Regions from separate parts of the Oerskovia sp. NPDC060338 genome, predicted to be linked through region 1. Evidence: riboswitches for the same ligand, from Rfam matches in the RefSeq annotation. Region 1 holds a riboswitch; each other region holds the start of a gene.
What was found. A riboswitch is a leader RNA that binds a small molecule or an ion and turns the genes downstream of it on or off. The one in region 1 is predicted to bind S-adenosylmethionine.

Region 1 (9,737 bases):
CCCACTGCGAGAGCACGTGACCGTCGACGTAGTCGGTGCGCACGCCCCACTTGGCGAAGATCTCGTCGAAGATCACGAGCGACGAGCCGAACAGCGCGCGGGCTGCGACGATGCGCGACCCCGCACCGACGAGCGCTGCGAGCGACGTGAAGACCGCAGACATGCCCGACGCCGTGGCGTAGCAGGCCTCGGCGCCCTCGATGAGGCGCAGCCGCTCCTCGAACGTGTGCACGGTCGGGTTGCCGTAGCGCGAGTAGATGAAGCGGTCGACCTCGCCCGTGAACGCGGCCTCGGCCTCGGCGGCGCTCCCGTAGACGTAGCCCTGCGTGAGGAAGAGCGCCTCGCTCGTCTCTTCGAACTCGGAGCGGGCGTGGCCACCGCGCACCGCGAGAGTGTCGGGTCGCACCGAGCGGGGGAGCGGGCCGCGGCCCGAGCCTCCGGGGATCCCGGCGGGGATGCGCAGGACGCCGTCCTCGGCCGCGGCGCTCACGACTGCTTCCAGGGGAGGCCCGCTGCGCGCCAGCCGTCGGAACCACGGTGACCGGCGCCGTCGAGCGCTCCTTCGAAGCCCTCGAGGACGTTGTACGCCGGGCCGAGGCCCGCCGCGGTCGCGGCCTTGGCCGCGCCGATCGACCGCGCACCGGAGCGGCACAGGAACACGACCGGGCGCTCGGGGGTCACACCGGCCGCGGTGAGGTCGGCGACGAACGCCGGGTTGGGGCGGCCCTCGACCGTGACCCACTGGGTCAGGACCGGTTCGCGGCCCGCCGAGGACAGGTCAGGGACGCCGACGAAGCGCCACTCGGCGTCGGTGCGGACGTCGACGAGGACGGCGTCCGGGTCCGACTGGAGAAGGGTCCACGCCTGCAGGGGCGTGATGTCGCCGGCGTAGCCGTCGGCGGGCCGGGCGTCGGGGACCGGTGCAGCGGTCGCGCGGTCGGGGGCACTCATGGTGATCCTCCATCGGTCGTGGCGGTAGCACCCTCGCCCGTCGCCGGGGGGTTGCTGCGGCGTCATCGTGCCAAGTCACTCAGCCGCTCTGGATGGTTGCGTCGGATCGTACGCCACGGTGCCCACGGAGTGGAACGGGTGTCTCGCAGGGTGGGCAGGGGATAGGTTGCCGTGCATGGAGAGCTTCCCGTCCGGCCGTGAGATCGAGGATTCCTGTCGAGGGAGGGGGCTCGGTGCCTCGACCTCGACGCAAGCCCTCGCCCTCAGCGAAGGTGGTCAGGAAGGCGGCCCGCTCGAGGAGATTCTGACCGGGGGCAACTCCACGACCGTCGTGCGGAGCGGCGACACGGTCCGCCGGTCGGCCGGATCCTGGACGCCCACGGTCCAGGCGCTGTTGGCGCACCTGCGGGCGAGCGGTGTCGTCGAGGTGCCCGAGCCGCTGGGCGTCGACGACCAGGGGCGCGAGGTCCTGTCCTACCTCCCGGGCGATGTCGCGAACTATCCGCTGCCCGACTGGCTCTGGGGCGAGTCGGTGCTCCGCGACGCGGGCGCGCTCCTGCGACGCGTGCACGACGCGAGCATCGGGTTCCTCGCGGCCGCGGCCACGGCCACGGCCATGGTCACAGCCGGCGGTGCGGTCTCGGACGGCACGGCCTCCGGGGGCACCGTCGTCGGCGGCGCTGCAGCCGTCCCCGTACCCGCCGCCGCCCCGACCTGGCAGCTCCCGCAGCGCGAGCCGGTCGAGGTCGTGTGCCACAACGACGTCGCCCCGTACAACCTGGTCTTCCGCGACGGGACCCTGGTGGGCCTCATCGACTTCGACACCGCGAGCCCCGGCCCGCGGATCCGGGACCTGGCCTACCTGGGATACCGGCTCGCGCCCTTCGTGGCGGACGCCGTGGGCGAGGACGGGGGCGACGTCGTCGGGCGCCTGGACCCCCTCGTGCGCCTCGACGCGCTGGTCGCGGCCTACGGGCTGCCCTTCTCGCGTCGTGAGGTCCTGAGCGTGATGGTCGAACGGCTCGAGGAGATCGCGGACTTCACCGACGGCCGCGCGGAGGAGACGGGCCGGTCCGACTTCCTCGACCACGCGGCCATGTACCGCGCCGACGCGCGCCGCGTCGCGGCCCTGCGCGACGACTCCCCGGCACCCGCTCCGACCACCTGACGCACCCCCGTTGCCCACCATCCGAGACGCCGTGCCCACCGGTTGACACGCTCCGTGGGCCTCGCCCATCCTGGACACCAGGTCATGAGCGCCAGCGCAAAACCCCGGTTTGCTGGCCGGCAACCCTCCTCCGCGGCGGGGTGCCCCGGGTGACGACCGGGCCCCTCTCTACAAGGAGGGGGGCAAGCGCGGAGGGGCCGCAGGGCGAACTCCGACGACCACCGGAGGACGTGCCATGAGCGCACACGCAGTCATCGAAGCCCCTACCTCGTGTGCCGTGCTGCCCGTCGTGGGCAGCGACACCCTGGTCCCGCTCGTCGACGGGCGCAGCGTCCCGTACGCGAACCTCGACGTCGCGGCGTCGGCCCCTGCGCTGCAGGTCGTGGCCGACCGCGTCAACGAGGTCCTGCCGCTCTACGCGAGCGTGCACCGCGGCGCGGGCTACCTGTCCCAGGTGTCGACGGCCCTCTACGAGGCCGCGCGCCAGACCATCGGCGCGTTCGTCGGCGCCCGCGAGGACGACGTCACGATCGTCACGCGCAACACCACCGACTCGCTCAACCTGCTCGCGGGCTGCGTCCCGGCGCAGGCCGACGGGACGCCCGGCCGGGTGCTCGTCCTGGACGTCGAGCACCACGCGAACCTCCTGCCCTGGCAGCGCACGGGCGGTGCCACGGTCCTGGTCGGCGGCGCGACGGTCGCCGAGACCCTGTCCGGGCTGCGCGCCGAGCTGTCCCGCTTCCCGTACGCGCTCGTCGCGATCACGGGGGCCTCGAACGTCACGGGCGAGTCCCTCCCTCTCGCAGAGGTCGTCGCCGCAGCGCACGACGCCGGGGCGCGCGTCCTGCTCGACGGCGCCCAGCTCGTCCCGCACCGCGGTGTCTCGCTCGCGGCGAGCGACGTGGACTACGTCGCGTTCTCGGGCCACAAGACCTACGCGCCGTTCGGCGCGGGCGCGCTCGTGGGACGTCGTGACTGGCTCGACGCCGGCACGCCCTACCTCGCGGGCGGTGGTGCGGTGCGCAACGTGACGCTCGACGGCACCACGTGGCAGAGCGCCCCCGCGCGGCACGAGGCCGGGTCGCCCAACGTGATCGGCGCGGTCGCGCTCGCCTCGGCGTGCGACGCGCTCGCAGCGCTCGAGCCGGGCGTGCTGGTCGCGCACGAGACCGAGCTCCGCGCCCGCCTGGTCGAGGGGCTCGAGGAGATCGACGGCGTGCGCGTCGTCCGCGCCTGGGCCGACGCCGTGGACCCCGTGGGCGTCGTGACGTTCTCGGTCGACGGCCACGACGCGGGCCTCGTCGCGTCCTACCTGTCGGCCGAGCACGGGATCGGCGTGCGTGACGGTCGGTTCTGCGCGCACCCGCTCCTGGCCCGCCTGGGTTTCCCGGCCGGTGCCATCCGGGCGTCCATCGGCGTGGGCACCACGGGTGAGGAGATCGAGCGCCTGATCGTCGCGCTGCGCGCCTACGTCGGCGAGGGGGCCAAGGCCCGGTACGAGGTCGTGGACGGCTGCTGGGTCGTGAGCGACGACCCGCGCCCGCTGCTCCAGGTCGCAGGGCTCTCCGGGCTGTTTGCGACCGCCGCGGTCGGCAACATCACGGCCGCCGTGGGGTGCGGTCCCGCCCCCGCCTGAGAGGCCCTCTGACCTGCGGAGACGCTCCTCGGAGCACAACGTTCACCCGTGCGTCACCTCGTCGTCCACAGCAGACCGCTCCGTGGTCTTGGCGGCGACGCCTGCGTGTGTTCTGATATGCGCTGTGCAGCACGATGTCGTCCTGGAAGGCCACGGGTTCCGCCTCGAACCCCTGGCTGTCGCGCACGCCGGTGCGCTGGCTCAGATCGTCGATCCGACGATGTGGGCGGGTATGAGTATGACCCTCCCCGAGGGGGAGGTCGGGATGGTGAACTTCATCGAGGACACTCGGGCTACCCGGGCGCTGACGGCCTTCGCCGTCGTCGACGCGGGCTCGGGTCTCGTGGTGGGGAGCACCGCTTTCCGTGACCTGTCGCTCGACGACAGGCGCGTGGAGATCGGGCGGACCTTCTACGCCCGTTCCACGTGGGGGAGCCTCGTCAACCCGGTCTCGAAATGGTTGCTGCTCCGACATGCGTTCGAGTCGTGGGACGTGCACCGCGTGGGCTTCCGGGTGGACGCGCGCAACGCTCGCTCGCTCGCCGCGATGCGTCGCCTCGGCGCGTACGAGGAGGGCGTCATGCGAGGTCATCGCGCGGCCCCTGACGGCACGCGCGCCGACTCGGTGTGCTTCTCGATCCTCGCGCACGAGTGGGCGGGCGTCGAGCTCGGCCTGCTCGCGCGGATCACGAGCCCGCGGATCGTCCCGCTGCTCGGCCCGGTCGAGATGTCCGCCGCCGGCGAGCCCGTGACCACGCCGCTCCTGTCGGTCGTCCCGCCGGTCGTCGGGCACGCCGCCGCCGTGCCCGGCCAGCCCGTCGCGTCCGTCACGGCCCTGCCGCCCGCCGTCGCCCTCTGAACCTCCCCCGTCCACAGCGACGCCCCGGGACCCGTGCGGGTCCCGGGGCGTTCTTCGTCTGGTGGGTCAGTCCTTCTTGAAGGCGTCCTTGACGTCGTCACCGGCCTGCTTGACGTTGGCCTTCGCCTGGTCGGCGTGGCCCTCGGCCTCGAGCTTCTCGTTGCCCGTGAGCTTGCCGGCGCCCTCCTTGACCTTGCCCTCGACCTCTTCGGCCGCGTGCTTGATCTTGTCTCCCAGTCCCATGGAGGTCCTCCCGTGGTGATCGTCGGATGGTGGGTGGTTCGCATCGACCGTAGGCAGGTCCGGAGACGGCTCGCATCTCGGGGGACGGGCGGTTCACAGGATCCTCACGTCCGGTCCGGCAGGATGACCGCATGGAGAACGCCACGGTCCTGGAAGGGTTCGGGCTGCGCCTCGAGCCGCTCGGCGAGCAGCACGCGCAGGCGCTGGGGGCGTTCGTCGACGACGCCCTGTGGGCGGGCATGTCCTCGCCGACGCCTCGCGGGACGCCGGCCATGTCCGTCTATGTGCGGGACGCGGTGGCGGCGCCGGGGCGCCTGGCGTGGGCCGTCGTCGGGCCGGCTGCTCCCGGCGAGGGGCCCGACGGCGCCACGTCCGTCCGCGGCAGCACCTCGCTCTACGAGTGGTCGCCCTCGCAGCGGAGGGTCGAGCTCGGCTCGACGTTCTACGACCGTCCCTGGTGGGGCGGCGTGACGAACCCGGCGTGCAAGTACCTGCTGCTGCGGCACGCGTTCGAGGTGCTCGACGTCGAGCGCGTCGCGCTGCGGGCCGACGCGCGCAACGCCCGCTCGATCGCGGCGATCCAGCGCCTCGGGGCCGTGCCCGAGGGGGTGCTGCGCAGCCACCGCGTCGCTCCCGACGGGTCGCGCGGCGACACGGCCTACTTCTCGATCCTGGCGGACGAGTGGCCGGACGTGCGAGACGCCCTGCTCGGCCGGCTCGCCCGCCTGGAGGGCCTCGACCGGGTCGTCTGACGGGCTGCGAGCCGCGCTGCGGGCGACCAGGCCGAGCGTCCCTGTGGCCCCGGGCCCCGATCCTCCCTAGGTTGGAAGGATGCCTCCGCGAGCCTGCGGCGGGCGCACCGATCGCTGGAGGGCTGTTGACGACCGAGGACGCACGACCGGCAGACCCCGCGGTCGACCCGGACGACAGGGCCTTCTTCGGGCACCCGCGAGGTCTGTCGACCCTGTTCGGCCTCGAGGTCTGGGAGCGGTTCTCGTTCCTCGGGATGCAGGCCATCCTCGTGCTGTTCTTCACCGCGACCGTCGCGGACGACGGGCTCGGGATGGAGGCCGGTCCTGCGGCCTCCATCGCGGCGGGCTACGGGACCATGGTCTACCTCGTCTCGGTCGGCGGCGGGTGGATCGCGGACCGGGTCCTGGGCTCGTACCGCGCCGTCCTGTGGGGCGGGATCCTCATCGCGTGCGGGCACTACACCATGGCGATCCCCGCCGAGCTCTCGACGTGGCTCGGGCTGGTCCTCATCAGCCTGGGCACGGGGCTGCTCAAGCCCAACGTGTCGACGCTCGTGGGCAAGCTCTACTCGACCACGGACGAGCGCCGCGACGCGGGGTTCGCGCTCTACTACATGGGCATCAACGTGGGGGCGTTCTTCGGCCCCCTGGTCACGGGGTGGCTCGGCGCCGACGTCGGCTGGCACTGGGGGTTCTCGGCTGCCGCGATCGGCATGACCGCGGGAGTGGTCCAGTACGTCGTGGGCCGCCGGCACATCCCGGGGCACGGGCGCGGCCCCGAGGCGCCCCTGCCGCCGGCCGTGATGCGCCGGACCCTGTGGATCCTGGGAGGCGTCGCGGCCGGCGTGCTGATCCTCGCCGTCGGGCTCGCGCTCGCGGGGCGGCTCAGCATCGCGGGCGTCGTCGACGCGCTGACCGTGGTCGCCATGGCCGCCCCGATCGTCTACTTCACCGTCGTGTTCCGCAGCCCGCGCGTGACGGGCGAGGAGCGCGGCCGGCTCCGGCCGTTCCTGGTGCTGTGGTTCGCGTCGGTCGCGTTCAACTTCGTGCTGTTCCAGGCGTACAGCGTCCTGATCCTGCTGGCCGACCAGCACGTCGAACGCACGATCTTCGGCTGGGAGGCGCCGGCGGCCTGGTTCAGCTCGTTCCTCGGCGGCGTCGAGGTGCTCGTCGCGCCGGTGGTCGCCGCCCTGTGGACCTGGCTCGGCCCCCGGCAGCCGCACGCGTCCAAGAAGATCGCGATCGGTGCGCTCCTCGGCGGGCTGTCCTACCTGATCCTCGTGCCCGCCGTGACCGGGCAGAGCGGAGACTGGAAGATCGCCGTCTGGTGGCTCCTGGCCTCGCTCCTGCTGCTGGGCCTGGGCGACGTCCTGCTCCAGACGACGGGCCTGTCCGCGACCACCAAGCTCGCCCCCGCGGCGTTCTCGAGCCAGTCCATGGCCGTGTGGTTCCTGTCGATCGCGCTCGCGAACGGCATCCAGGCGCAGACCGTCCGGTTCTACGGCGAGATCCCTGACGGCCTCTACTTCACGCTCAACGGGGCCGTCGCGGTGCTCGTCGGGGTCGTCGTCCTGATCCTGTCGCCCTGGATGAAGCGGACCATGCACCCCGTCCACTGACCGGCGGGCGCGACCCGCACGACCCACGTGGCCCCGCGCCACCACCACTGAACGAGCACCACCCGCCCGACAGCACCACCCGCACCACCCAGCACCGGAGGAACGACCATGCGGTACGTGACCGAGCTCCCGTTCGAGACCACGGTCGAGGACCACTGGATACCCCTCGCCGACGGCACGCGCCTCGCGGCGAGGGTCTGGCGGCCGGTCGACCCCACGCCGGTCCCCGCGATCCTGGAGTACCTGCCCTACCGGCTGTCCGACTGGACGGCCCCGCGCGACGCGCAGCGCCACCCGTACTACGCGGGCCACGGGTACGCGTCGGTGCGTGTCGACATCCGCGGCAGCGGGAACTCGGACGGGCACCAGGACGACGAGTACTCGCCGACCGAGCTCGCCGACGGCGTCGCGGTCGTCGAGTGGCTCGCCGCGCAGGAGTGGTGCAGCGGCAAGGTCGGGATGTTCGGCATCTCGTGGGGAGGGTTCAACGCCCTGCAGGTCGCGGCCCTCGCCCCCGAGGCGCTCGCGGCGATCGTCACGGTCTGCTCGACCGACGACCGCTACGACAACGACGTGCACTACACGGGCGGGTCGGTCCTCGCGGTCGACATGCACGCGTGGGCGGCGACCATGCTCGCGTTCTGCTCCCGGCCCCCGGACCCGGCCGTCGTGGGCGACCGGTGGAAGGAGCAGTGGCTCGACCGCCTCGAGCACACCGAGCCGTTCGTCCACACCTGGCTCGACCACCAGACGCGCGACGACTACTGGCGCCACGGCAGCGTCATCGAGGACTACTCGGCGATCAAGGCCGCGGTCCTGGCGGTCGGCGGGTGGAACGACCCGTACCGAGACACGGTCCTGCGGCTCGTCGCCGCGGGGGAGGAGTCGGCGGACCAGGGATCGAGCGACGGCTCGGCGAACGCCGGCCGGACCCTGGGTGGCCCCGTCCGGGGCATCGTCGGGCCGTGGTCGCACCAGTACCCCGACCGCGGCCTGCCGCCCGGACCGTCGATCGGGTTCCTCCAGGAGACGCTGCGCTGGTGGGACCAGTTCCTCAAGGGCCAGGACACGGGCGCCCTCGACGAGCCGGCGCTGCGCGCCTGGATCACGGAGTCCGTGCCGCCCGCGACGGTCTACGACGAGCTGCCCGGGCGCTGGGTCGGCGAGGAGCGCTGGCCCTCCCCGCACGTCCGGCCCACGGTCTTCCCGCTCGCGGGAGCGCCTGGCGGCACCGACGACGTTGACGACTCCGCGGTCGCCACCGAGCTGCGCACGACCGCCCCGCTCGTCAACCACCTTCCCGCCCACCCGAGCCCGGCGGGCGGTGAGCCGACCGCCCCGGCGGACGTGCCGCCGTCGTGCCTCGTGGCCTCTCCCCAGCACACCGGGATCGACGCGGGGCGCTTCTTCCCGTTCGGGAACGACGCGGACCTGCCCCCCGACCAGCGCGAGGAGGACGGGAGGTCCGTGTGCTTCGACTCGGCCGCGCTCACGCAGCGGCTCGAGATCCTGGGCCGTGCCCGGGTCCGTCTGCGCCTGACGTGCGCGGGCGAGAAGGGGCAGGTCGTGGCGCGGCTGTGCGACGTGGGCCCCGACGGCTCCTCGACGCTCGTGACCCGTGGCGTGCTCAACCTGTCCGCGCGCGAGGGGCGTGACCGCGTGGTGCCGTGGGAACCCGGCGCGACGCACGACGTGACGTTCGAGCTCAGCGGGACCGGGTACGCGGTCGCGCCGGGGCACCGGCTCCGGCTCGCGGTCTCCTCGGCGTACTGGCCGTGGGTGTGGCCGCAGCCGGGAGGGGCGGGGCTCGCGGTCGCGCCCGCGGGCAGCTCGCTCGAGCTCCCGGTGCACGACGGCGCAGCGCCGGGCGGGCACCCCGTCGTCACCTTCGAGGAGCCCGAGCAGGCGCCCCCGCTCGGTGTCGTCTACCCGGAGGCCGCGGACCAGCGGCCCGAGCGACGCGTGGTGCGTGACGTCGCGGCCGACGAGTGGCTCCTGGAGGTCGACCCGAGGTACGGCGGGACGCGCGTCTACCCCGACGGTCTCGAGTTCACCGAGGACGCGCTCGAGCGGTACTGGATCGGGCGCGACCCGCTGAGCGCGCGCACGCGCTCGGACTGGAGCGTGCGGCTGCGCAGGCCGGGGGCCACACCGGCCGACCCTGTGTGGGACGCGAGCATCGTGACGCGCTCGGAGATCACGTGCGACGCGGAGTACTTCCACACCGACGACGAGGTCGTGGCGCGCGACGGCCAGGACGTGGTGTTCGAACGTCGGTGGCGGCGCAGCATCCGGCGGACCGCGGGGTGAGCTCGGCGGGCGGCGGCACGAGCGCTCAGCGCGGCGTGACCGTCCCGCTGAAGTGCCGCTTGCCGCTCTTGCCGTTCCAGCCCGTGTACGCGAAGCCGGCGTCCGCACCCGGGTGAGCGCCGTCGTCGGGCACGCGGTGGATCGCGACCTGGACCGTGCCCGGCAGCAGGACCGGCTTCTCGAACTCGACCGTCCAGTC
Region 2 (9,737 bases), on a different contig from region 1:
CTGAGGGTCCAGGCCAGGCTCCAGGCCGGTCTGGTCGACGTGCCGCCCGACGGGGGAGCCGTGCCGGGCCTGGGGCCCGGCCCCAGCGGGTCGGTCACGTGGAGCACGCAGGTGGTGCCGGGGGAGGGGGACCCGGAACCTGCCCGGACGGAGCAGCACACGCTCTCCTACGTGGTCGTCGACCCCGCGCCGCTGCGCGACCTGCCCCCGCCGGACCCGGGCGACGTGTTCTTCGACTTCGAGGGGGACCCGCTGTGGTCCGTCACGGACTCGGCGACCGGCGACGTCACGTGGAACATCGACTACCTGTTCGGGCTCGTCGAGCGACCCGGCACGCCCGGGGAGAAGCCGCCCTTCCACGCGTTCTGGGCCCACGACCTCGAGCAGGAGAAGCAGGCGCTCGTCGACTTCGTCGACTACCTGGCCAAGCGACGCGCCCAGCACCCCGGGCTGCACGTCTACCACTACGCGTCCTACGAGAAGACCCACCTGCTGTCGATCGCGGCCCGCCACGGCGTCTACGAGCAGGAGGTCGACGACCTCCTGCGCCAGGGCGTGCTCGTCGACCTCTACTCGACCGTGCGCCACTCGCTCAAGGTCTCGGCGCCGTCGTACTCGATCAAGAAGCTCGAACCGCTCTACATGGGCGACCAGCTCCGCGGCGGCGACGTGACCGACGCCGCCGCGTCGGTCGTGGCGTACGCGACCTGGTGCGCCGCGCGCGACGCGGGCGACGAGGACGAGGCCGCCCGGCTGCTGCGCGGCATCGCGGACTACAACGAGTACGACTGCCTCTCGACCCTGCGGCTGCACGAGTTCCTGCTGGGCCTCGCCGGACGCTCGGCCCCCGCGACGAGCGACGTCCGCACGCCGTCCCCGGTCGGCGACGGGTGGGAGGACGACCTGCCGCCCGTCCTCGAGCTCAGCGACGCCGAGGTGGCCCGCCGGGCCAAGCGTGCGGAGGCCGAGCAGGTCGAGCTCGACGTGCGGGCGCTCGCGGGCGGCGTGGACGGTCGGTCGGGGGACGGGCGGACCGACGACGAGGAGGCCGTCGCGCTCCTGGGCGCCGGGGTCGGGTACTACTGGCGCGAGGCCAAGCCGTTCTGGCAGGAGTACTTCTCGCGGCTCAAGGACCCGGTCGACGAGTGGCAGACCCCCCGGTCGTACTTCCTCGTGGAGCGGGCCGAGGTGATCGAGGACTGGGCCCGGGCGACGCCGCGCAGCAACCCGTCGCGCCGCCTGCGGCTCTACGGTGAGCTGCCCGACGGCACCGAGCTCAAGGCGGGCTACGAGGGCGCGACCGCACTCTTCGAGGGACCGGCTCCCGACGGGATCGAGCCCGCGCGCGGCGCGGTGCGCTGGTCGACGGGGAGCGTGCGCGTGCACGGTGTCGAGCGCGGGAGGCTCGCGAGCGGCCGGGAGGTCGACGTCCTCGACGTGCGGATGCCCGTCCCCAAGGGAGCCGCCACGCACGACGCGCTGCCCATGGCGCTGACGGTCGGGCAGGTGCTGCCTACGCCCCAGCAGGAAGCCTCGATCCGGGCGCTCGCGACGCTCGTCCAGGCGCAGAACCCCGACGGGCCAAAGGCTCCCCTCGGGCTGCCGGACCACCCCGCGCTCGACCTGCTGCGCCGGCGTCCGCCGCGCACGGTGTCCGGCGGCCCGCTGCCCACCCTGGGTGACGGCCCCGAGCGGTACATCGACGCCGTCACGGACGCCGTCCGCGACCTCGACGGGTCCTACCTGGGCGTCCAGGGGCCTCCGGGCACCGGCAAGACGCACCTCGCCTCGAAGGTGATCGGTCGCCTCGCCGCCGAGGGCTGGCGAGTGGGTGTCGTGGCACAGTCGCACGACGTCGTCGAGAACGTCCTCGCGGGCGTCATCACGAAGGGCGGCGTCGCTGCGGACCGCGTGGGCAAGAAGGCCTCGGGTCCCAAGGGGCGGGACGTGTCGAGGGTCGGGCGAGACGCGGGGTCGGGCCTGCCCGACGACGTCGCGGCCGCCGAGCTCCCCGAGGGCTCGCGGCTGGTCCCCTGGCGGCTCGTGGACTCCGCCCAGACCTCTTCGTTCGTCGGCGAAGGGCCCTGCGTGATCGGCGGGACAGCCTGGGACTTCGCGCACGTCGAGCGTTTCGGTGACGGCGAGCTCGACCTGCTCGTGATCGACGAGGCCGGGCAGTTCTCGCTCGCGAACACCGTCGCGGTCTCGCGGGCCGCGCAGCGGCTCCTGCTCCTGGGAGACCCGCAGCAGCTCCCGCAGGTCTCGCAGGGGCAGCACCCCGAGCCGGTCGACCAGTCGGCCCTCGGCTGGCTGACCCGCGCGGGTGGCGGGCACGACGTGCTGCCCCCGGAGTTCGGCTACTTCCTCGCACGGTCGTGGCGCATGCACCCTGCGCTGTGCGACGCGGTGTCCGAGCTCGCGTACGAGGGCCTGCTGCACGCCGAGGCGGCCGCGAGCGAACGGCTGCTCGTGGGGGTCGAGCCCGGTGTGCACGTGGTCGAGGTCGAGCACGCCGGGAACGCGGTGTCCTCGGTCGAGGAGGCCCAGGAGATCGTGCGGCAGGTCCGGGCCCTGATCGGGACCGCCTGGTACCCGGGCGGGCGGGGTGGGGCCGCGCCCGCCGGTGGCGTCCCTGGCGAAGGAGCGTCCGGCGCCGGTGCCCCAGGTGGGGGCCCTGCCGGCTCGCGCCCCCTCGACCAGCACGACTTCGTGGTCGTGGCCCCCTACAACGCACAGGTCTGGACCGTGCGGCACGCGCTCCAGGCCGCGGGGCTGGGGGACGTGCGTGTGGGGACGGTCGACAAGTTCCAGGGCAAGGAGGCGCCCGTCGCGATCGTCTCGATGACCGCCTCGGCGCGCGAGGACGTGCCGCGCGGCATGGAGTTCCTGCTCTCGCGGAACCGGGTCAACGTCGCGGTCTCGCGGGGCCAGTGGTGCGCCGTCGTGGTCCGCTCGCCCCGGCTCACGGACTACCTGCCGCAGCATCCTGAGGAGCTCGCCGAGCTGGGTGCGTTCATCGGGCTGTGCCAGTCGGGGCGCCCGGCCTGAACCCGGCGCGCAGTCGAGTGCATGATCCGGCAGCGACACCCCTGGCGAGTCGCTGCCGAATCACGCACCCAAGGTCTGGACAGGGCCTCAGAAGTCCCCGAACCCGCCGAAGTCCCCACCACCGAAGTCGCCGAACCCACCGAAGTCTCCGCCGAGGTCCCCTCCGGCCTCGGTGAGCTCGCCACCCGTGTCGCCCGCTCCCGGGTCGGCCTCGGTCGCGCCGGGATCGCCCTCGCCTCCCGCCCCACCGTCGCCCGCGAGGTTCGCGGTCGGGTCGCCGAACATCGGGCCGAACATCATGTTGGCGACCGCCGAGCCGATCACGACGCCCGCGATGGTGCCGAGCATGCTCGAGCCGATCATCGACCCCATGCCGGGCCCGCCTTGCCTGCCACCGAACGACCGTTCGAGCGTGCCGGGGTTGCGCATCTCGGCGCGGGTCGCCATGCGGGCGAGCGACTGCGGGTCGTCGGAGGTCGCCCGCTCGGAGGGCGGCAGGTTCTCGCCGAGGTCGGTGAGCACGCGTCGCCGCTGCTCGGGCGTGAGCCGCTCGAACGCCTCGGTGTGCGCCTGCTCGACGGCCTCGGGAGGAGCCGTGCGCAGCAGGTAGCGGTAGCGGTCGATCGCGACGTCGTCCTCGCTGCGCCCCGGACCCGTCGGAGCGGGGGGCGGGGTGCCGTACACGGGGGACTCGTGGCCGTCGTAGGTCGCGTGGCGGCGCGGCGTCCCCTGGTCCTGCGGGGTGCGGCCGAGGAGCCGGTCGAGGAATCCCATGAGCGTGTCCTTCTGGTCGAACCGTCGAGGGCGGGTGCCCTCACCGGTTCAACGTGGTTCGCCGCCCCTCCGTTCCGTCGAGTGCACGATGGGGCAGCGAGTCGCTCCGCGGGTAGCGGTCGGACCGGGCAGTCAGCGGGGGGCGGGCTCCGGCACACAGCCGACCCCGCCCAGGAGCCGGACGTTGAGCGACCGTCCGGCGAGCTCGAGCGCGTGGTACTGCTCGTGCACGCGCACGGTCAGCCCGTCGGCCAGGTCGAGGCCCGTGTGGTGCCACACGCGGCACGCTCCCTCACCCGTCGCGTACTCGACGACGACCTCGACGCCACCGTCGACGGGGCGCACCGCGCGGACCGTGCCGTCGCGCCAGCCCCAGGGCCGGTTGCCCAGCATGCGTGCGTGGACGGGGTGCAGGAGGTGCCCGGTGTCGTACCGGTCGCACACGGTCGGTGCGGGACAGGGGGCGGTCGTCGCCCGGCGTTCCATGACGTGCTGAGCCATGGTGCTCCTTCTCTCCGTGCCCGACGGCGGAGCTCACCCCGCGCGTCGACGCTCACCCGGGCGGGCCCAGGGTGAGGGGCACGAGGAGGAGCGCCGTGTCGCCGGGCTTCTCGCTCTTCCCCCACGGTCGTGGGGGCGGGTCTTCCTCCGGGAGCACCGTGCGCGTCGCGCGGTTGCCGGACCAGCACGCCGGAGGGCGGTTCGCTGGTCCTCTGGACCGTTCTCAGTTCTACCACGGCGGCAGAGACCAGGCACGGAGGTGCCTGGTCCTGGACGCACGAGTGCCCCCGACCGGCGAACCGGTCGGGGGCACTCGTTCAATGATCAGCTACGCCCGGAGGCGAGTGAGATCAGAGCGGGCGGATGTTCTCCGCCTGCGGGCCCTTGGGGCCCTGCGTCACGTCGAACTCGACGCGCTGGTTCTCCTCGAGCGAGCGGAAGCCCTGCGTCTGGATGGCGGAGTAGTGCGCGAACACGTCGGCGCTGCCGTCCTCAGGTGCGATGAAGCCGTAGCCCTTCTCGCCGTTGAACCACTTCACGGTTCCCAATGCCATGGGGATCTCCTTCTAGAGTTTCAAACAGCTCCATGATCTGGAGCCGAACATCACGGTGTTCGTCGTCAACTCTTGGGTAACAAGGTTCGCGGTGGCATGGGGCCGTTGCGCAAGGACAAGCGAGGCACTGCAATCTCACCGGTAACGGTACAGGGGTTACTCCGACTGTGCTACCCCTGTTGCTAACGATTGAAGTACTTGTGTCCACCAACCAGGTCATGACCGAGCAAATCGGGCACGGTCACGAGCGTGTAACCAGCGGCCCGCAGACTGTCCACGATGCCCGGCACGGCCGACACGGTCGAGGCGTGGATGTCGTGCATCAGCAGGATCGCCCCAGGTCGGGCACCTGCGAGAGCCCGCTCGGAGGTCATGGCCGAGTCCTTGTTCTTCCAGTCCTCGGTGTCGACGTCCCACAGGATCGCCGGCTCGTTGCGCTGGGAGAGGACACTCGTCACAGTATCGCTCGTCGCGCCGTAGGGAGGGCGCACGAGGGTCGGTCGGACGCCCGACGCGGCCTCGACCGCGTCCGCGGTCGACTGCAGCTCCTGCGAGATCTGGTCGGTACCGAGCTTCGACAGGTCGGGGTGCGACCACGTGTGGTTCCCGACGGCGTGGCCCTCGGCGACCTCGCGGCGTACCCGGTCCGGGTTCGCCTGGACCGACCGACCGACGAGGAAGAACGTGGCCCTGGCCTGCTTCTCGGCCAGGGTGTCGAGGAGCTGCGACGTGTACCTGCCGGGGCCGTCGTCGAACGTCAGGGCGATGCACCGCAGCACCGAGCAGTCCGGTGCGTCGGGCGACGCGGGGGGTTGAGCGGCCACTGGCGGCTCCTCGGCAGGGGGTGGGGCGATCCCGATGAACGCTGCACCGCTCGCCGCGACCTCGGCAAGCTGCTTGCCGACGGCCGACAGGACGCTCCGCGTCGCGTCCGGCTCGAGGCGCACGGCCAGCTCCCCGTCGGCCCGGGCCGAGACCAGGCCGGGCGAGAAGACCAGGGTCGCTGCGCCGTCGGGCCCGAGACGGACGTCCCGGAACGTGTCCTCCGACGACGGCACGGGCTCGCCGAACCCCAGCCCCTCGGCCGCGAGCGCCGCTCCCGCCCACTCCGCGGCCTGCTTGCGGCCGTCCGCGGTGAGCAGGTCCGACGACCACGTCGTGGTCGCGCGCGGGAGGTCGGTGTAGAACGTCTGGCTGCCCACCTCCCCGTTCGCCCCGCCCGTGAAGGCGTAGGTCGAGGCGTGCACGCCCAGCACGTCGCCCTGCGCGAGCACCAGGTCCCACCCGACGTTGAGCTCGTTGCCCACCGCGCCGGGGTCGATCGCCGACTCGTAGGCCTGCGTCGTCCCGTCGACGAAGCGGCCGAACGCCCGCGCGAGCGAGCGCTCGCCCGGGATCGCGACGGTCGAGACCGAGCGGGCGTCGCCCGTGTCCGCGGTCGACTCCTGGTGGATCTCGAGGTTCTCGACCGAGGTCGGGTCGAGGACCGCCGGCGGGTCCACGCGCTCGGCGGGGACCGGGGTCGCGGTCGGTGACGGGGTCGGCGAGGGCTGTGCCGACGGCTGTGCGGACGCGCGCGTCAGGTAGAACGTGACGCCCGCGGCGGCGACCAGCAGGGAGACGACGACGGCGACGACCCAGACGGCCCGGCTCCGCGGGTGCGCGGGGGAGGGACCGCCCGACGGCAGGCCGCGGGACGGGGAGGCGTGCGGGGACATCAGGCCACCGTGCCACGCCCGAACGGTGCGCGTCGCGCCCGGACGGGCCGATGAGGCGAGCGCCACAGCGTCCGCCTCGACCCCTCGCACGGCCGCCCCAGGTGCTCCACGACCTTCACGCGCCGGGCACCCGGGCCGCGGGGCGTCCGAGACCCGGGGTGCGGCTCCGACCGCTGCGCGCGACGGGTGGTGCCCACCGGCGGGCGCGGGGTAGAACTGGACGATGGTCTCTCCTTCCCAGGTCCCCGGCGTCGTGCTGAACAACGGGGTCACCGTCCCGCAGGTCGGTCTCGGTGTCTTCAAGGTGCCCGACGACGCGACCCAGCAGAACGTCGAGCAGGCGCTCGAGGCGGGCTACCGGCACATCGACACCGCGGCGGGCTACTACAACGAGGCCGGGGTCGGTGCGGCGCTGCGCGCGAGCGGGCTGCACCGCGACGAGATCTTCGTGACGACCAAGCTGCGCAACGGTGACCAGGGGTTCGAGTCGGCGCTGCAGGCGTTCGAGGACTCGCGCGAGGCCCTCGACGTCGAGGTCGTCGACCTGTACCTCATCCACTGGCCCGTCCCCAGCAGGGACCTCTACGTCGAGACCTGGCGGGCGTTCGAGAAGCTCTACGCCGACGGCGCGGCGCGCGCGATCGGCGTGTCCAACTTCCTGCCCGACCACCTCGCGCGGCTCCTCGCCGAGACCGACGTGGTGCCCGCCGTCAACCAGGTCGAGGTCCACCCCACCTACCAGCAGCGGGCCACGCAGGCCGCGACGCTCGCCGCGGGCATCGCGGTGGAGGCCTACTCGCCGCTCGGGCGAGGCGCGGACCTGGACCACCCCGCCGTGGCGGCGGTCGCGGCCGCGCACGGCGTCACTCCTGCGCAGGCGATCCTGCGCTGGCACGTCCAGGGCGGACGGATCGTCATCCCCAAGTCCGTGAACCCCGAGCGGATCGCCGCGAACATCGACGTGTTCGGGTTCGAGCTCTCGGCCGACGAGGTAGCGGCGATCGACGCGCTCGACTCGGACGCCCGCCTGGGCTCCGACCCCGCGACGGCCGCGTTCTCGCAGTACCCGGCCTGAGCGCAGGTCGCAGACCTCTCACCTGCGCCTCTGCCGAATCGAGACGTCCCCGTGACGGTGCCGTAACGCGGGACGGAGTCTCGCGTAACTGTTCCCGCATACGTTCCAGACACTCAGGTCGTCAGGACCCGAGCCCGGAACGTCGGGCGCGTTGTCCGGTTCGCCGTGTGTGACTCTCTGGTTGCAATTGTGCAACTGGGGTTTCGCGCTCGTCCGACCTGTGCCATCGTCAGCACGATATTCAGTGCTGAATATTCAGGTGATCCACCGCGGGTGCGAGGACTCTGAGCACCCGGGTGCGATCTGGCGCACGGAGGTTCGGAATGCAACGCACAGCACGTCGAACGACGGGTGGGCTGGCCCTCGCGCTGGCTGCCACCCTCGCCATCACCGCATGCGGTACTCAGTCTCAGGGGGACAACACAGGATCGACAGAGTCGTCGAGCGAGACCGGCACGGCCGACCTCGCGATCGTGCCATCCGTCCAGATCGACATCGACGGCAACGAGGTCCCGGTCGAGACCTCTGGCGATCCCGCCGACCCGGCCGGTGACGGTACGGCCGAGTGCGCCGAGGGAACCTCGATCGCCATGGCCGGCGCCCTGACCGGCCCCAACGCCGCGCTCGGGCAGAACATCCTCTACGGCGCCAAGGTCGCCGTGGACGCGTTCAACGCCGCGAACGCCGGCTGCCAGGTCACCATCAAGGAGTTCGACACCGAGGGCGACCCGCAGAAGGCCACCCAGGTGGCTCCGCAGATCGTGGGCGACGCGAGCGTCATCGCCCTCCTCGGCCCGGCGTTCTCGGGCGAGACCTCCGCGACGGGCGACGTCTTCAGCCAGGCGGGCCTGCCGTCGCTGTCGGCGTCGGCGACGAACCCCGACATCACCAAGAACGGCTGGAAGACGTTCTTCCGCGGCCTGGCGAACGACGCGGTCCAGGGACCCGCGGTCGCCAAGTACATGGTGGACACGCTCGGTTACGAGAAGGTCTGCGTGGTCCAGGACAACTCGGACTACGGCGTGGGCCTCGCCAAGGAGATCACCGCGGGGCTGGGTGACGCGGCGGACGACTCGTGCTCGGCCGAGGTCAAGGTCGGCGACAAGGACTTCGCCGCGGCGACCCAGCTCATCTCGAGCTCGGACGCCGACGCGGTGTTCTACGCGGGCTACTACGCCGAGGCGGCGCCGTTCGCGCAGCAGCTGCGTGACGCGGGCGTCGAGATCCCGTTCGTGTCCGCGGACGGCACCAACGACCCGCAGTTCGTGACCCAGGCGGGGGCAGCGTCCAAGGGCGCGATCCTGTCGTGCCCCTGCGGCCCGGCGCCCGACGAGTTCGCCTCGGCCTACGAGGCTCTCAACGGCCAGGCTCCCGGCGTCTACTCGGTCGAGGGCTACGACCTGGCGACGATCATGCTCACCGGGATCGCGTCCGGCGTGACGGACCGTGCCGGGATGCTCGACTTCGTGACGAACTACGACGGTGAGGGCCTGGCCCGCACCTACAAGTGGGACGACACGGGCGAGCTCTCGTCGGCCCTGATCTGGATCTACGAGGTCAAGTAGCCGGTCGGCGCCTGCCGGTCCGGAGCGCCGCCCCCGCCTGGTCGAGCACGACCAGGTCGGGGGCGGTGTGCCCTGACGGCAGCCGCCGAGCGGACCGCGGTGCGCCCGCCTCCCCGCGGGGCGGGCGCACCGCGGTCGGCCGACCGCCCTCCCACCGGCTCGAAGGAGCAGCATGTCGATGCTCGTCCACGACGTCCTCGCCGCAGACCCACTCATCGGATTCGACCTCGCGGCACTGGGCCGCAACTTCTGGGCCCTCACCGTCGACGGCCTGACCTACGGCGCGGTCTACGCGCTCGTCGCGGTGGGCTACACGCTCGTCTACGGCGTGCTGCGTCTCATCAACTTCGCCCACTCCGAGATCTTCATGCTCGGCATGTTCGGGCAGTACGCCACGCTCCTCGCGCTCGGGTTCTACCCGAGCGGTGACGCGTTCGACAAGGGCGTCCTGCTGACCGTCCTCTACCTGGGGATCGCGATGATCGGCGGCATGGTGGTCGCG
Region 3 (9,737 bases), on a different contig from region 1:
CGCGCACCATCAGCCGCACCGCCCCACGACCCGAGGAGTACTCCATGGCCGACGCCACCTCCACCCACCTGTCGATGCTCCTCGACCGGTCGGGCTCCATGCAGTCGATCAAGGCCGCGACGATCGCGGGCTTCGACGAGTTCATGCTCGAGCAGCGCGGTGTCACGGGGCGCTGCACCGTGACGCTCGCGCAGTTCGACAGCGAGTACGAGGAGGTCTACGCCGACCGGGACGTCGCCACCGTCCCGTCGCTCGACCTCCAGCCCCGAGGCACGACGGCTCTGCTCGACTCGATCGCGCGCCTCGTCCACTCGACGAGCGTGCGGATCGCGCAGCTGCCCGAGGACCAGCGGCCTGCGACCGTGATCGTCGGGATCATGACCGACGGCCACGAGAACGCCTCGAAGGAGTACACGCACGCCGCGATCAGGGCGCTCGTGACGGAGCGCGAGACCGTGTTCGGCTGGACGTTCCTCTACATGGGGGCCAACCAGGACGCGATCGAGGTCGGAGAGTCGATCGGTGTCGCCCGCGAGCGGTCGCTGACCTACGAGGGCGTCTCGGCAGGGGCCGCGTACGGGGCCGCGTCGGCGAGCATGGCCCGCCTGCGCACCGGGGTCGCCGACGGCGCCGCGCCGGCCGTGGCCCGCGACACGTTCGCGGGGTTCACGACCGCCGAGCGCGACCTGGCTGCGGGGAACGGCTCGCCCGCCGGGCGTGTGCGCACGGCCCGGCCGGCGCCCGCGGTGGCGCGCCCGGCCGCACCGCCCGCGGTGCCGACCGCACGGCTCACCGAGAGCGAGCTCGTCGCGTGGCTCACGCAGTGGCGCGACACCACGTCGGCCACGAGCATCGGCGACCGCGCGACCTACGGTGGCCGCAAGCTCATCGACGCCCAGGTCGCGGGCCACGACGTGTTCCTCAACGCCGACACGTCGCGCGGCGCGGTCGAGCAGCTCCTCGCGCACGCGGCGCGGGGCCCGCTCGTGTGGTCGGCCATCACGAACCGGAACGGGGTCGTCAACAAGATCACGTTCCAGTCCGACGGCGCCCGCACCCCCGGCTGGTACTGCTACCTCACGGCCGCGCAGGCGGGGGAGGGGCGGCTGTGAGGTGACGGTGCGGTGTTGCGGCCGTGAGCGACGTCCGTGGCAGGTCACGGCCGACCTCGTCGGGTAGTCTTCCCGATCGTTCGGGCTGAAGACCATCACGCCCGTCGACGAGGCAGGGGGCTTCGATGGAGGATCCGCGGACGGCACCGAAAGCTGGGGCGGTCAGGCGGCACGTTCGCTGGGCCGTGCCGCTCGTGCTCGCACCGATCGCCTACGTCGGCTGCATGGCGGGCATCGCTGCCCTCGACCGGGGAGAACAGACGGACAGCTCGACCTTGCTCGTCATGCTCCTGCTCCTCCTGGGCGCCGTCGTCGCGCCGATCTCCCTCGTCGTCCTTGCGGTCGTCAAGGCCTCCGCGACGTATCGCGATCACCGGCGCAGCACGGGACGGTTCCGCGCGGCCGAGCTCATCGACATCCGACGGCGCGACGCGTCCGCGCGCGGGTGGCGGGACGCCCAGGCGCTGCGCCAGCAGCTCCTCGCGGGAGAAGTACCTGCGACCCTGGCCGTCTGGGACGTCGTCCCGTACGCGAACGAGGAGTACTTCTGCGACGTCCCCATCGGCTATGCCCGGTACTACGGCACGGACGTCAGCTACTCGCAGACATCGGGCTTCTTCTACGGTCGACCCTTGTTCGTCGCCGCAGGCCTGGCCGTGACCGCGCTCTCCAACGGCGCTCAGCGCACTGCCGCCCGGAACAAGGCTCGGCAGCAATGGCGTGAGCAGTGCATCAGCAGGCTCGTCGTGAGCAATCACCGACTTCTCGTGCAGACGCGAGGCCGGTGGCTCTCGTTCGACTACGCGTCGATGACAGCCGTCTTCCCGGAACCCACGAGCTGGGGGCTCGTCTGCCAGTTCTCCGAGGCGGAACCGCTCCTGCTCACCGGAGATCATGCACCCTTCGTGGCCGTCATGACGCTCTACCGGACCCACGGTGAACGTGCGCTGCGCGAGCACCCCAGCCTGGCGCTGCTCACCGTAGGCGGCTGAGGGGCGCAGTGTCGGGGGACGGACGGTCCGCCCCCGGTGCGGGCCACCGTCGCCCGATTTGCGCACAACCACGGGGTTCTAGTACAAATGCCCCAGGTCAAGAGTGACCGGCGAAACGCCCTCCGCGTGCCGGTCCGGCAACCGCGCTCTCTGCGCACGGTGCTCCAGGAGGAAGACCCGCCCGCTGCCGATCGGTAGCGGGAAGCGCAGGGTCGTCGACCAGCCCGGACTTCGGTGCTGGTCGGCCCCCTTCCTCGACGAAGGAAGAAGCATGATCGAACCGTTCATCAACCCGAACCCCGCCCCCGACCAGGTCAGCCCCCAGACCGCCTGCACGGCCCAGGTCACCCTCCGGCAGGTCCTGCTGGAGGACGCATGCGAGGCGATCGTCGGGGACGACGCCTTCCCCATCCAGTGCTTCCGGCACCCGGTTGCACAGACCCCGTTCGATCGGGCCGAAGGCTGCGGCATCGTCCCCTCGGTGCTCTGCGTGGTGTGCCGGCGCAACGCCCGCGAGCTCCGGCGAGGGGTCACGACCGGGTTCACCGCGCCGTGCGTCACCTGCCACGAGGTCTTCGCGATGCTCGAGCGGGCAGCCGCCGACATGACCGGGGCCTTCGACCGCGTCGTGCGCCACATTCCGAAGGGCAACACCGTCGTCACGACACCGCAGACCGCTCGAAGGTGGCACGGGATGTTCACCGAGGTGGTCGCGCGAGGGGCTCGGCCGTTCCAGCTCGACACGGGCTTGATCGGGCGCATCGATCCCGTCGGTCAGTCCGTGCACCCCGCCGTCCAGCGCGACGGCCTCGCACCGCTCGACCCCCAGTTCGTGTACGTCCGGCTCGCCGAGTGGGAAGCCCTCGTGCCCCGGGACCTGCGCTCCGTCTCCGACCGCCTGCGCGCAGGGATCGAGGTCCAACCCGGCAGGGTCGAGGCCGTCGTCGTCCGTGAGAAGCCCACCTCCTGGTTCGACGACGTCGTCGCCGTCGCGCTCATCCACGAAGCCATGCGAACGGGTGAAAAGCCGTGACCAGGGCGACGTGTCCGCCCGCGGGGCGTGACGCCGTCGGGCAGGTCCGGTACACCAGAGCCATGCCGCCCCGCACCTTCCCGACCGAACCCGCCTACCCGCCCGACGGGGGCGCCGAGCGCACCCTCCACGAAGCGCTCCTGGCGCAGCTGCCCGACGACGCCGTGGTCTTCCACGGCCTGCGCCTCCAGGAGGAGGAGCAGGAGTACGAGATAGACCTTCTCGTCGCCTGGCCGGGGTTCGGGATCGCCGCGATCGAGGTCAAGGGCGGGCACATCGAACGGCGTGACGGCACCTGGTACCAGGGGAACGGGGACCAGCGGCACCGCATCGACCCGGTCGGGCAGGTGCAGGGGGCGCGGCACGCACTCCAGGCGCTGCTGCGGCACCGCGGCCTGCTCGCCGCCGAGTCCCGGACCGCGCACCTCGTCGCGTTCCCGCACCAGTACGTCGGACCCGACTGGGCGGCGCTCGATCTGCCCCGCGACATGATCGTCGACCGAGGGGACCTCGAACGCGGGCATGGGCTCGCCGAACGGGTGCGCAACGCGATCACCCGGCACGGCCAAGGGCACGGGCCGCTCGCCGACACCGATCTCGAGGAGGTCGTCGAGGCGCTCGCGGGCGGCTTCCCCAGCCAGGCGGAGCACCTCGCCGCGGCCGCAGCGCACGAGGACAGGCTCGAGCAGATGACGCGCGACCAGGGCCGCATCCTCGACCTTCTGCGCGAGGCCCGGCGGCTGCGCGTCGTGGGCGGAGCGGGTTCCGGCAAGACGTGGCTCGCGCTCGAACAGGCCCGACGGCGGGCGCGCGCCGGGGAGTCCGTCGCCCTCCTGTGCTACTCGCGCGGGCTCGGACGGTACTTCGAACGGGTCGTCGCGACCTGGCCCGTGCGCGAACGCCCCACCTACGTGGGTCTCTTCCACGACCTGCCGCGCGCCTGGGGCGCCGCAGCAGGCGCGGACGACGACGGCGACTACTGGGAACGGCACCTTCCGCTCGCCCTCGGAGAGCTCGCGGCCCAGCGGTCACCGGCCGACCTGTTCGACGCGGTCGTCGTCGACGAGGCCCAGGACTTCGGCGACCTCTGGTGGCCCTCGCTCATGAGGTGCCTGCGTGACCCCGACAAGAGCGGCCTCTACGTCTTCATGGACGACGCCCAACGCGTCTTCCCCCGCGAGGGGCACGTGCCGATCGAGCTGGTCCAGGTCACCCTCGACGAGAACCTGCGCTCGACCAAGCAGATCGCCCAGGTCTTCGGCGCCCTGTCCGAGGACCTGCTCCGTCCACGCGGCATGGACGGACCACCCGTGCGCCTGGTCGACGTCCTTGCGGAGCAGGCCGTCGCTGCCGCTGACGACGCCGTCGACGCCCTGCTCGACGAAGGCTGGGCCCCCGGAGCCGTCACGCTCCTCGCGACCGGGCGCCGGCACCCCGCCCAGGTCAACGAGGTCGCGCTAGGCGGGCACGCCGCCTACTGGGACGCGTTCTTCGCCGAGGAGGACGTCTTCTACGGGCACGTGCTCGGGTTCAAGGGACTCGAGCGCCCCGTCGTCGTGCTCGCCGTCAACGGCGTCCGTGACGTCGCCCGGGCGCGCGAGATGCTCTACACCGGGCTGTCCCGGGCACGGTCGCTGCTCGTCGTCGTTGGGCCGCGCGAGTGGATCGAACAGGTCGGCGGGGAAGCGGTGCGGCGGAGGTTGGGAAAGGCGGTGAGGTGGGAGGTGGCCGGGTGATGCCGGCGGCAACCCGCCCCGCACCCTAGGACGGCTCGAGCTCCGCGTCGTCGCACGTCTCCGACAGCACCGGCGCGTTCAGGCGGACGACGGACGTCTGCTCGGACGACACGACGAGCTCGGCCCCGGCGTCGTCGGTCGACGACACCTCGACCGCCCCGCCGTCCGCGAACACGGTCTGCCCCAGGGCGGCGAACCCGTGCTGCGCGAGGACGGGGTCCAGGGCTGTGCGGACCGCCGCGAAGTCGTCGCCCTCGACGTACAGGTACTGCGCCGAGCCGGCGGCCGGCAGGACCAGGGTGCACGCCGAGCCCTCCTCGGAGAGGCCGGCCGTCCCGCTCGACTCCCACGGCGTGGCCGGGTCGAGGGACGACAGCGCCGCGAGGACGTCGTCGCGCACCACCGTGTACGTGTCGAGCGCCTCGGCGGGGCTCGCACCCGGCGTGCTCGCGGTCGGAGCCGCGGCGGGAGAGCTGCTGCACCCTGCGACGAGCTGCCCGACGGCGGCCACCACCAGCAGCACCCCGCCGGCACGCAGCCGCTTCCTCGACGATCCGGCGTCTCTCACGCGGTGCCCCCTCGCTGGGTCGGTCGACGCGCAGGTGCGCGGCGTCGTCGAACCTAGCAGCGACGGGGCGTCGACCGGGTGAGGTCGCATGGGGACCGCTGCCCATGGCCTGCCCGCCGCGTGGTCGATAGCGTGGGTCGGCGATGCCCGGGACCAAGGCGGTCCCGCAGCCACGAGGGGGGACATGCGCACCATGTTCGGCGCCGACGTTGAGGCGCTCGCAGGGCTCGGCAGCAGCTTCGTGGAGAGCGCCGAGACGCTCGAGACGGCCCGGCGGCAGGTCGACGGGATCGTCGCCACCACGGGCTGGGTGGGGCCCGACGCCGAGGAGTTCCGGCAGGACTGGTCCCGGCGTCTGGCTCCCGCGCTCGCTTCCTGCCTCGGTGCGCTCCGCGACAACGCCGAGGTGCTCCGGCGGAACGCCGAGGACCAGGCCCGCACCAGCGCGGCCGACGGCGGGTCGGTCCTCGACCGGGGCGGTGAACCGGGGGCTGGCGGCGACCGCTCCGGCGACGGGGGGAAGGACCGGCCGGGAAACCCGGACCTCTCGGGCCACGGCCCGTGGGTCGACGTCCCGCCCACGATCCCGCTCGGCGACGCGGCGCTCGACCCGAACATGATCAACCAGCAGGGCCTCGGCGACTGCTGGCTCCTCGCGGGCCTGGGCGCGGTCGCCCGCGACGACCCCCAGTTCATCCGCGACCACATGAAGCTCAACGCCGACGGGACGTGGACCGTGACGATGTACAAGGACGGCGACCCCGTCGAGATCACGGTCGAGCCCGAGGTCGCGCAGGACGGCGTCATGGACCCGAGCGGGAACCCGAGCTGGGCGTCGATCTACGAGAAGGCGGCCGCCGAGTACTGGGGCGGGAGCTACGACGACATCGACGGCGGCTACTCGAGCGATGCGTTCGCGGCCATCACCGGTGCGACCCCCTCCAAGACCGGCGAGGGGAACCTCTCCGACCTCAAGGACCGTCTCGCCGACGGCCCGGTCGCGCTCGGGACCGAGGACGAGCCGTCGTGGTGGCCGTTCGGCGACGAGGTCGACGACTCCCGGGTCGTGCCCAACCATGCGTACATCGTGGACAAGGTCGAGGAGCGCGACGGCGAGCTCAAGGTCCACGTCATCAACCCGTGGGGACCCGGCGCTCACCTGCAGAACGACGGGTCCGACAAGGTCGGCGACATGTGGCTCACGGAGAAGCAGTACAAGGAGAACTTCGACACCGTCTACGCCGTCCCCTCCACCCGATAGGACCCACCTGTGACAACGGTCAGGAATGCTCGGCAGGGCTCGCAACCCACCTTCGGGGTGCTGCGGGTCGGGATCATGCGCGTCGGCCTCGTCGACGGCACGCCCCTCGCGCAGCTCGCGCTGCGCACCCCCTCGGACGAGGCCGTCGTCGTGCTCGACGAGGGGGACGCGTTCGAGCTCGACGGCGTCGGGACGCTGCACCTCGACGAGATCCGGGCGAGCGAAGGCACGGTCCGTGGCGAGGTCACGCTGCGGTTCGAGGAGATCGACGACGCCGACTGACCGGACAGTCGTCCCCAGAGGCCGGTGTCGGCGGCGGCTGGGAAGGTGGAACGCGGGAGGCCCCGCACCCGGCGGGGCCGGGAAGGCAGAGATGACCTCACCGACGCAGCCCCGCACGTACCCGCACGGGGTGCCGTGCTGGGTGGACACCGAGCAGCCCGACGTCGACGCCGCCACCGCGTTCTACGGCGCCCTGTTCGGGTGGACGTTCACCGACAAGATGCCGCCCGACGCGCCGGGGCGCTACGTCGTCGCCTCGCTCGACGGGCAGGACGTCGCGGCGATCGCCTCCCCGCCGGACGGCAGTGACGGGACGCCCGAGTGGATCACCTACGTCGCGGTCGACGACGTCGGCGCCACCGCCGGGGCGGTCGCCGCTGACGGTGGCGTGCTGCTCTCCGGGCCTGAGACGGTGGGCCCGCCCGGGCGCATGGCCTCGGTCCAGGACCCGCAAGGTGCGCGGTTCCGGCTGTGGCAGGCGGGCACGCGCCTCGGGGCGCAACGCGTCAACGAGCCGGGCACCTGGAACTTCAGCAACCTCCTCACGCCCGACCCCGACCGGGCCCTCGACTTCTACGGACCGCTGCTCGGCTGGGAGCTCGACCCCGCGCTCGGCGCCGGTATGTTCCGCGTCCCGGGGTACGGCGACCACCTCGCGCACACCATCGACCCCGGGATCTTCGAACGGCAGGAGTTCGCGCCGCCAGGGTTCGCCGACGTCGCGGCCGGGATCGCGCGCGTCGAGGGGCCGGCTCGGTGGGACGTGGCGTTCTCCGTCGCGGACCGTGACGAGAGCGCGGCAGCGGCCGAGCGGGCCGGTGGGGTCGTGCTGTCGACGAGCGAGAACGAGTGGACGCGCGAGGCCGTGGTGCGCGACCCGCAGGGGGCGCAGCTCACGCTGTCGCAGTTCGCGCCGCAGGAGTGGGGGTAAGCGGACCGACAGGGGCAGGACCAGAGGTCACGCGACCTCGTCGGCCGTCTCGTCACGGCGACGCCTTCTTGGCTTTCGCTCCGGCATGTCGTCAATGTCGCGTGGGAACAGCGACTTCGCGGTGCGCGCGATGAGCTGAGTGAGCGTAGCGTCCACCGCGCCGCCGACGACTCCACCAACGATGGGCAGCACCTTGGCCAGCGTGATCGCTGCCCGTTGCGTCCCGTACTTGGCGACGAGAAAGAACCCCGCCTTCTTGTTGACCTGCCTGAGAACGCTGATGGGGATCGCCTTGATGGCTTCCATCGCGAACTGCTGTCCGACCTTGGCGCCGAACGCACTGAGCACCTGCTGTGCGGTCGAGCCCGCAGACACGAGAGTGACCATCGTGAGGATGTGCGGATCGTGCAGGTCGTAGCCGCGCAGATAGGCGATGCCGCCGGCAAGACGCGCATTGATGATCAGCGCACCGGCCATGTTGGCGGGGATCGTGACCGGCATGGCGACAAGCCCACCCAGGCCGGTGACGAAGCCGTTCGCGCCTGCAGCCTGCGTCGACTCGATGACGAGGCGCTTGATGACGCGTTCGACCTCCTCGACGTCCTCGTCCGGGTTTCTCTGCCTCTTCTTGCTCGGGTCGTACCGTTCCTTCTGGACACGAGCCAGACGCGACTCCGCCCACTCGACGGATCCGGACACCGGACCCACTCCGTCGGCGACGACCGAACCGACCAGCGCGGTCAGCCGAGCTGCGACCCTCTCTACCCGGGAATCGGTGGCGTCATCGGGGTCGTTCGGTGCGTTCTCGGTCGCGGTCGCCGACACGGTGCCTCCATGGTCGCTGGGTGAGTCTGCGAGCCTGAATGTACGGTCCTTTGGCACTGGGTAGGAGGGCCAAGCGGGTGAAATTGGCACGCGTGGATGGAATTCGAATGGCGAATGGCGCGAAGTAGCACTAGTACCGGGTCCCGAACCGTTCCAGCGCCTCCGCGAGCTCGCGCCATCCTGCGCTCCGGTGGCCGCCGACGTCCGCACGCTGCCGCACGGCGTGCGCGTCCTCGCGAAGCCGCCGCACGAGCCCAGGATCGCCGCGACCTGGCGGCCCTGCTGCTCCCGGTTGTCGCGACGCGCAGCCTCGTCGTGATGGCTCGACCGTTTGGCCAACGTGACCTGCAGGAACTCGGCCTGCGAACCGAGGTCGTCGAGCCGGGCGGCTACCGACCCTGACTACGGCCAACGGTGATAGCCGGTAGAAATCACCCCTCGGCCAACTCGCGCAGAATTGCCGAGGAGCCGCGCGAGTTTACCTGAACGATCGGCAGCCCGCCACGATGTTCCTTGATAAAATCTGTTGCCGCGTGCTTTGCGGAGGCAGCGACCATGACGAAAACATCAGCGTGCGCGCTGAGCGCCGCCAATTGCTGGCTTCCGTCGTGCTCAGAAGTCGTACGGACATCGATACCTGGAACGAGACGACGCAGAATCTGTGCAGCGCGCGTAATCGCAGACTCTGTTAGCGAATAAAGGACGACGACGGCATCCTCCAGGTACCGGTAGGGGGCCGCAGGGTTAGCGTCTGAGTCCTGGACCTCAAAGTCGTCCGGCAGGGCGGTTGCCAACTCCTCAGCCACCAGGCGAAGCCCCTCGATGTCGGCGAGACTGAGACCGGATTTCACCGGCCGTAGCACGACAAGTGCGTGGTAGAACAGTCGACTCTTTGCATCGAGAGCAAGAGCTCGCGGACTCGTGGTGGCGGCCTGCAGAACATCGACTGTCCAACTGGCGGTCACGGCCGAGGTCGCCGCCTCGACAATGAGCTCCG

Region 2: it holds a riboswitch for S-adenosylmethionine, as region 1 does, so the genes downstream of both, ACFWGN_RS03580 (hypothetical protein) here and ACFWGN_RS15540 (aminotransferase class V-fold PLP-dependent enzyme) in region 1, are expected to answer to the same signal.
Region 3: it holds a riboswitch for S-adenosylmethionine, as region 1 does, so the genes downstream of both, ACFWGN_RS03910 (hypothetical protein) here and ACFWGN_RS15540 (aminotransferase class V-fold PLP-dependent enzyme) in region 1, are expected to answer to the same signal.

The regions. Positions count from the first base shown of each region.
Region 1 is NZ_JBHXCQ010000012.1:88,643-98,379, forward strand. It holds gene ACFWGN_RS15525 (O-succinylhomoserine sulfhydrylase) at 1-463, opposite strand, end outside; gene ACFWGN_RS15530 (rhodanese-like domain-containing protein) at 487-951, opposite strand; SAM riboswitch class I at 958-1,050, opposite strand; gene ACFWGN_RS15535 (phosphotransferase enzyme family protein) at 1,127-2,119, shown strand; SAM riboswitch class IV at 2,200-2,314, shown strand; gene ACFWGN_RS15540 (aminotransferase class V-fold PLP-dependent enzyme) at 2,355-3,755, shown strand; gene ACFWGN_RS15545 (GNAT family N-acetyltransferase) at 3,880-4,614, shown strand; gene ACFWGN_RS15550 (CsbD family protein) at 4,681-4,857, opposite strand; gene ACFWGN_RS15555 (GNAT family N-acetyltransferase) at 4,989-5,609, shown strand; gene ACFWGN_RS15560 (peptide MFS transporter) at 5,735-7,228, shown strand; gene ACFWGN_RS15565 (CocE/NonD family hydrolase) at 7,337-9,538, shown strand; gene ACFWGN_RS15570 (MaoC/PaaZ C-terminal domain-containing protein) at 9,564-9,737, opposite strand, start outside.
Region 2 is NZ_JBHXCQ010000002.1:336,171-345,907, forward strand. It holds gene ACFWGN_RS03570 (TM0106 family RecB-like putative nuclease) at 1-3,048, shown strand, start outside; gene ACFWGN_RS03575 (hypothetical protein) at 3,136-3,822, opposite strand; gene ACFWGN_RS03580 (hypothetical protein) at 3,955-4,323, opposite strand; SAM riboswitch class IV at 4,431-4,542, opposite strand; gene ACFWGN_RS03585 (cold-shock protein) at 4,674-4,877, opposite strand; gene ACFWGN_RS03590 (polysaccharide deacetylase family protein) at 5,060-6,595, opposite strand; gene ACFWGN_RS03595 (aldo/keto reductase) at 6,819-7,670, shown strand; gene ACFWGN_RS03600 (branched-chain amino acid ABC transporter substrate-binding protein) at 8,144-9,235, shown strand; gene ACFWGN_RS03605 (branched-chain amino acid ABC transporter permease) at 9,408-9,737, shown strand, end outside.
Region 3 is NZ_JBHXCQ010000002.1:410,462-420,198, forward strand. It holds gene ACFWGN_RS03900 (hypothetical protein) at 45-1,112, shown strand; gene ACFWGN_RS03905 (hypothetical protein) at 1,307-2,104, shown strand; SAM riboswitch class IV at 2,200-2,317, shown strand; gene ACFWGN_RS03910 (hypothetical protein) at 2,376-3,137, shown strand; gene ACFWGN_RS03915 (NERD domain-containing protein) at 3,200-4,873, shown strand; gene ACFWGN_RS03920 (hypothetical protein) at 4,899-5,441, opposite strand; gene ACFWGN_RS03925 (C2 family cysteine protease) at 5,626-6,702, shown strand; gene ACFWGN_RS03930 (hypothetical protein) at 6,712-6,984, shown strand; gene ACFWGN_RS03935 (VOC family protein) at 7,076-7,915, shown strand; gene ACFWGN_RS03940 (EcsC family protein) at 7,943-8,740, opposite strand; gene dpdD (protein DpdD) at 9,172-9,737, opposite strand, start outside.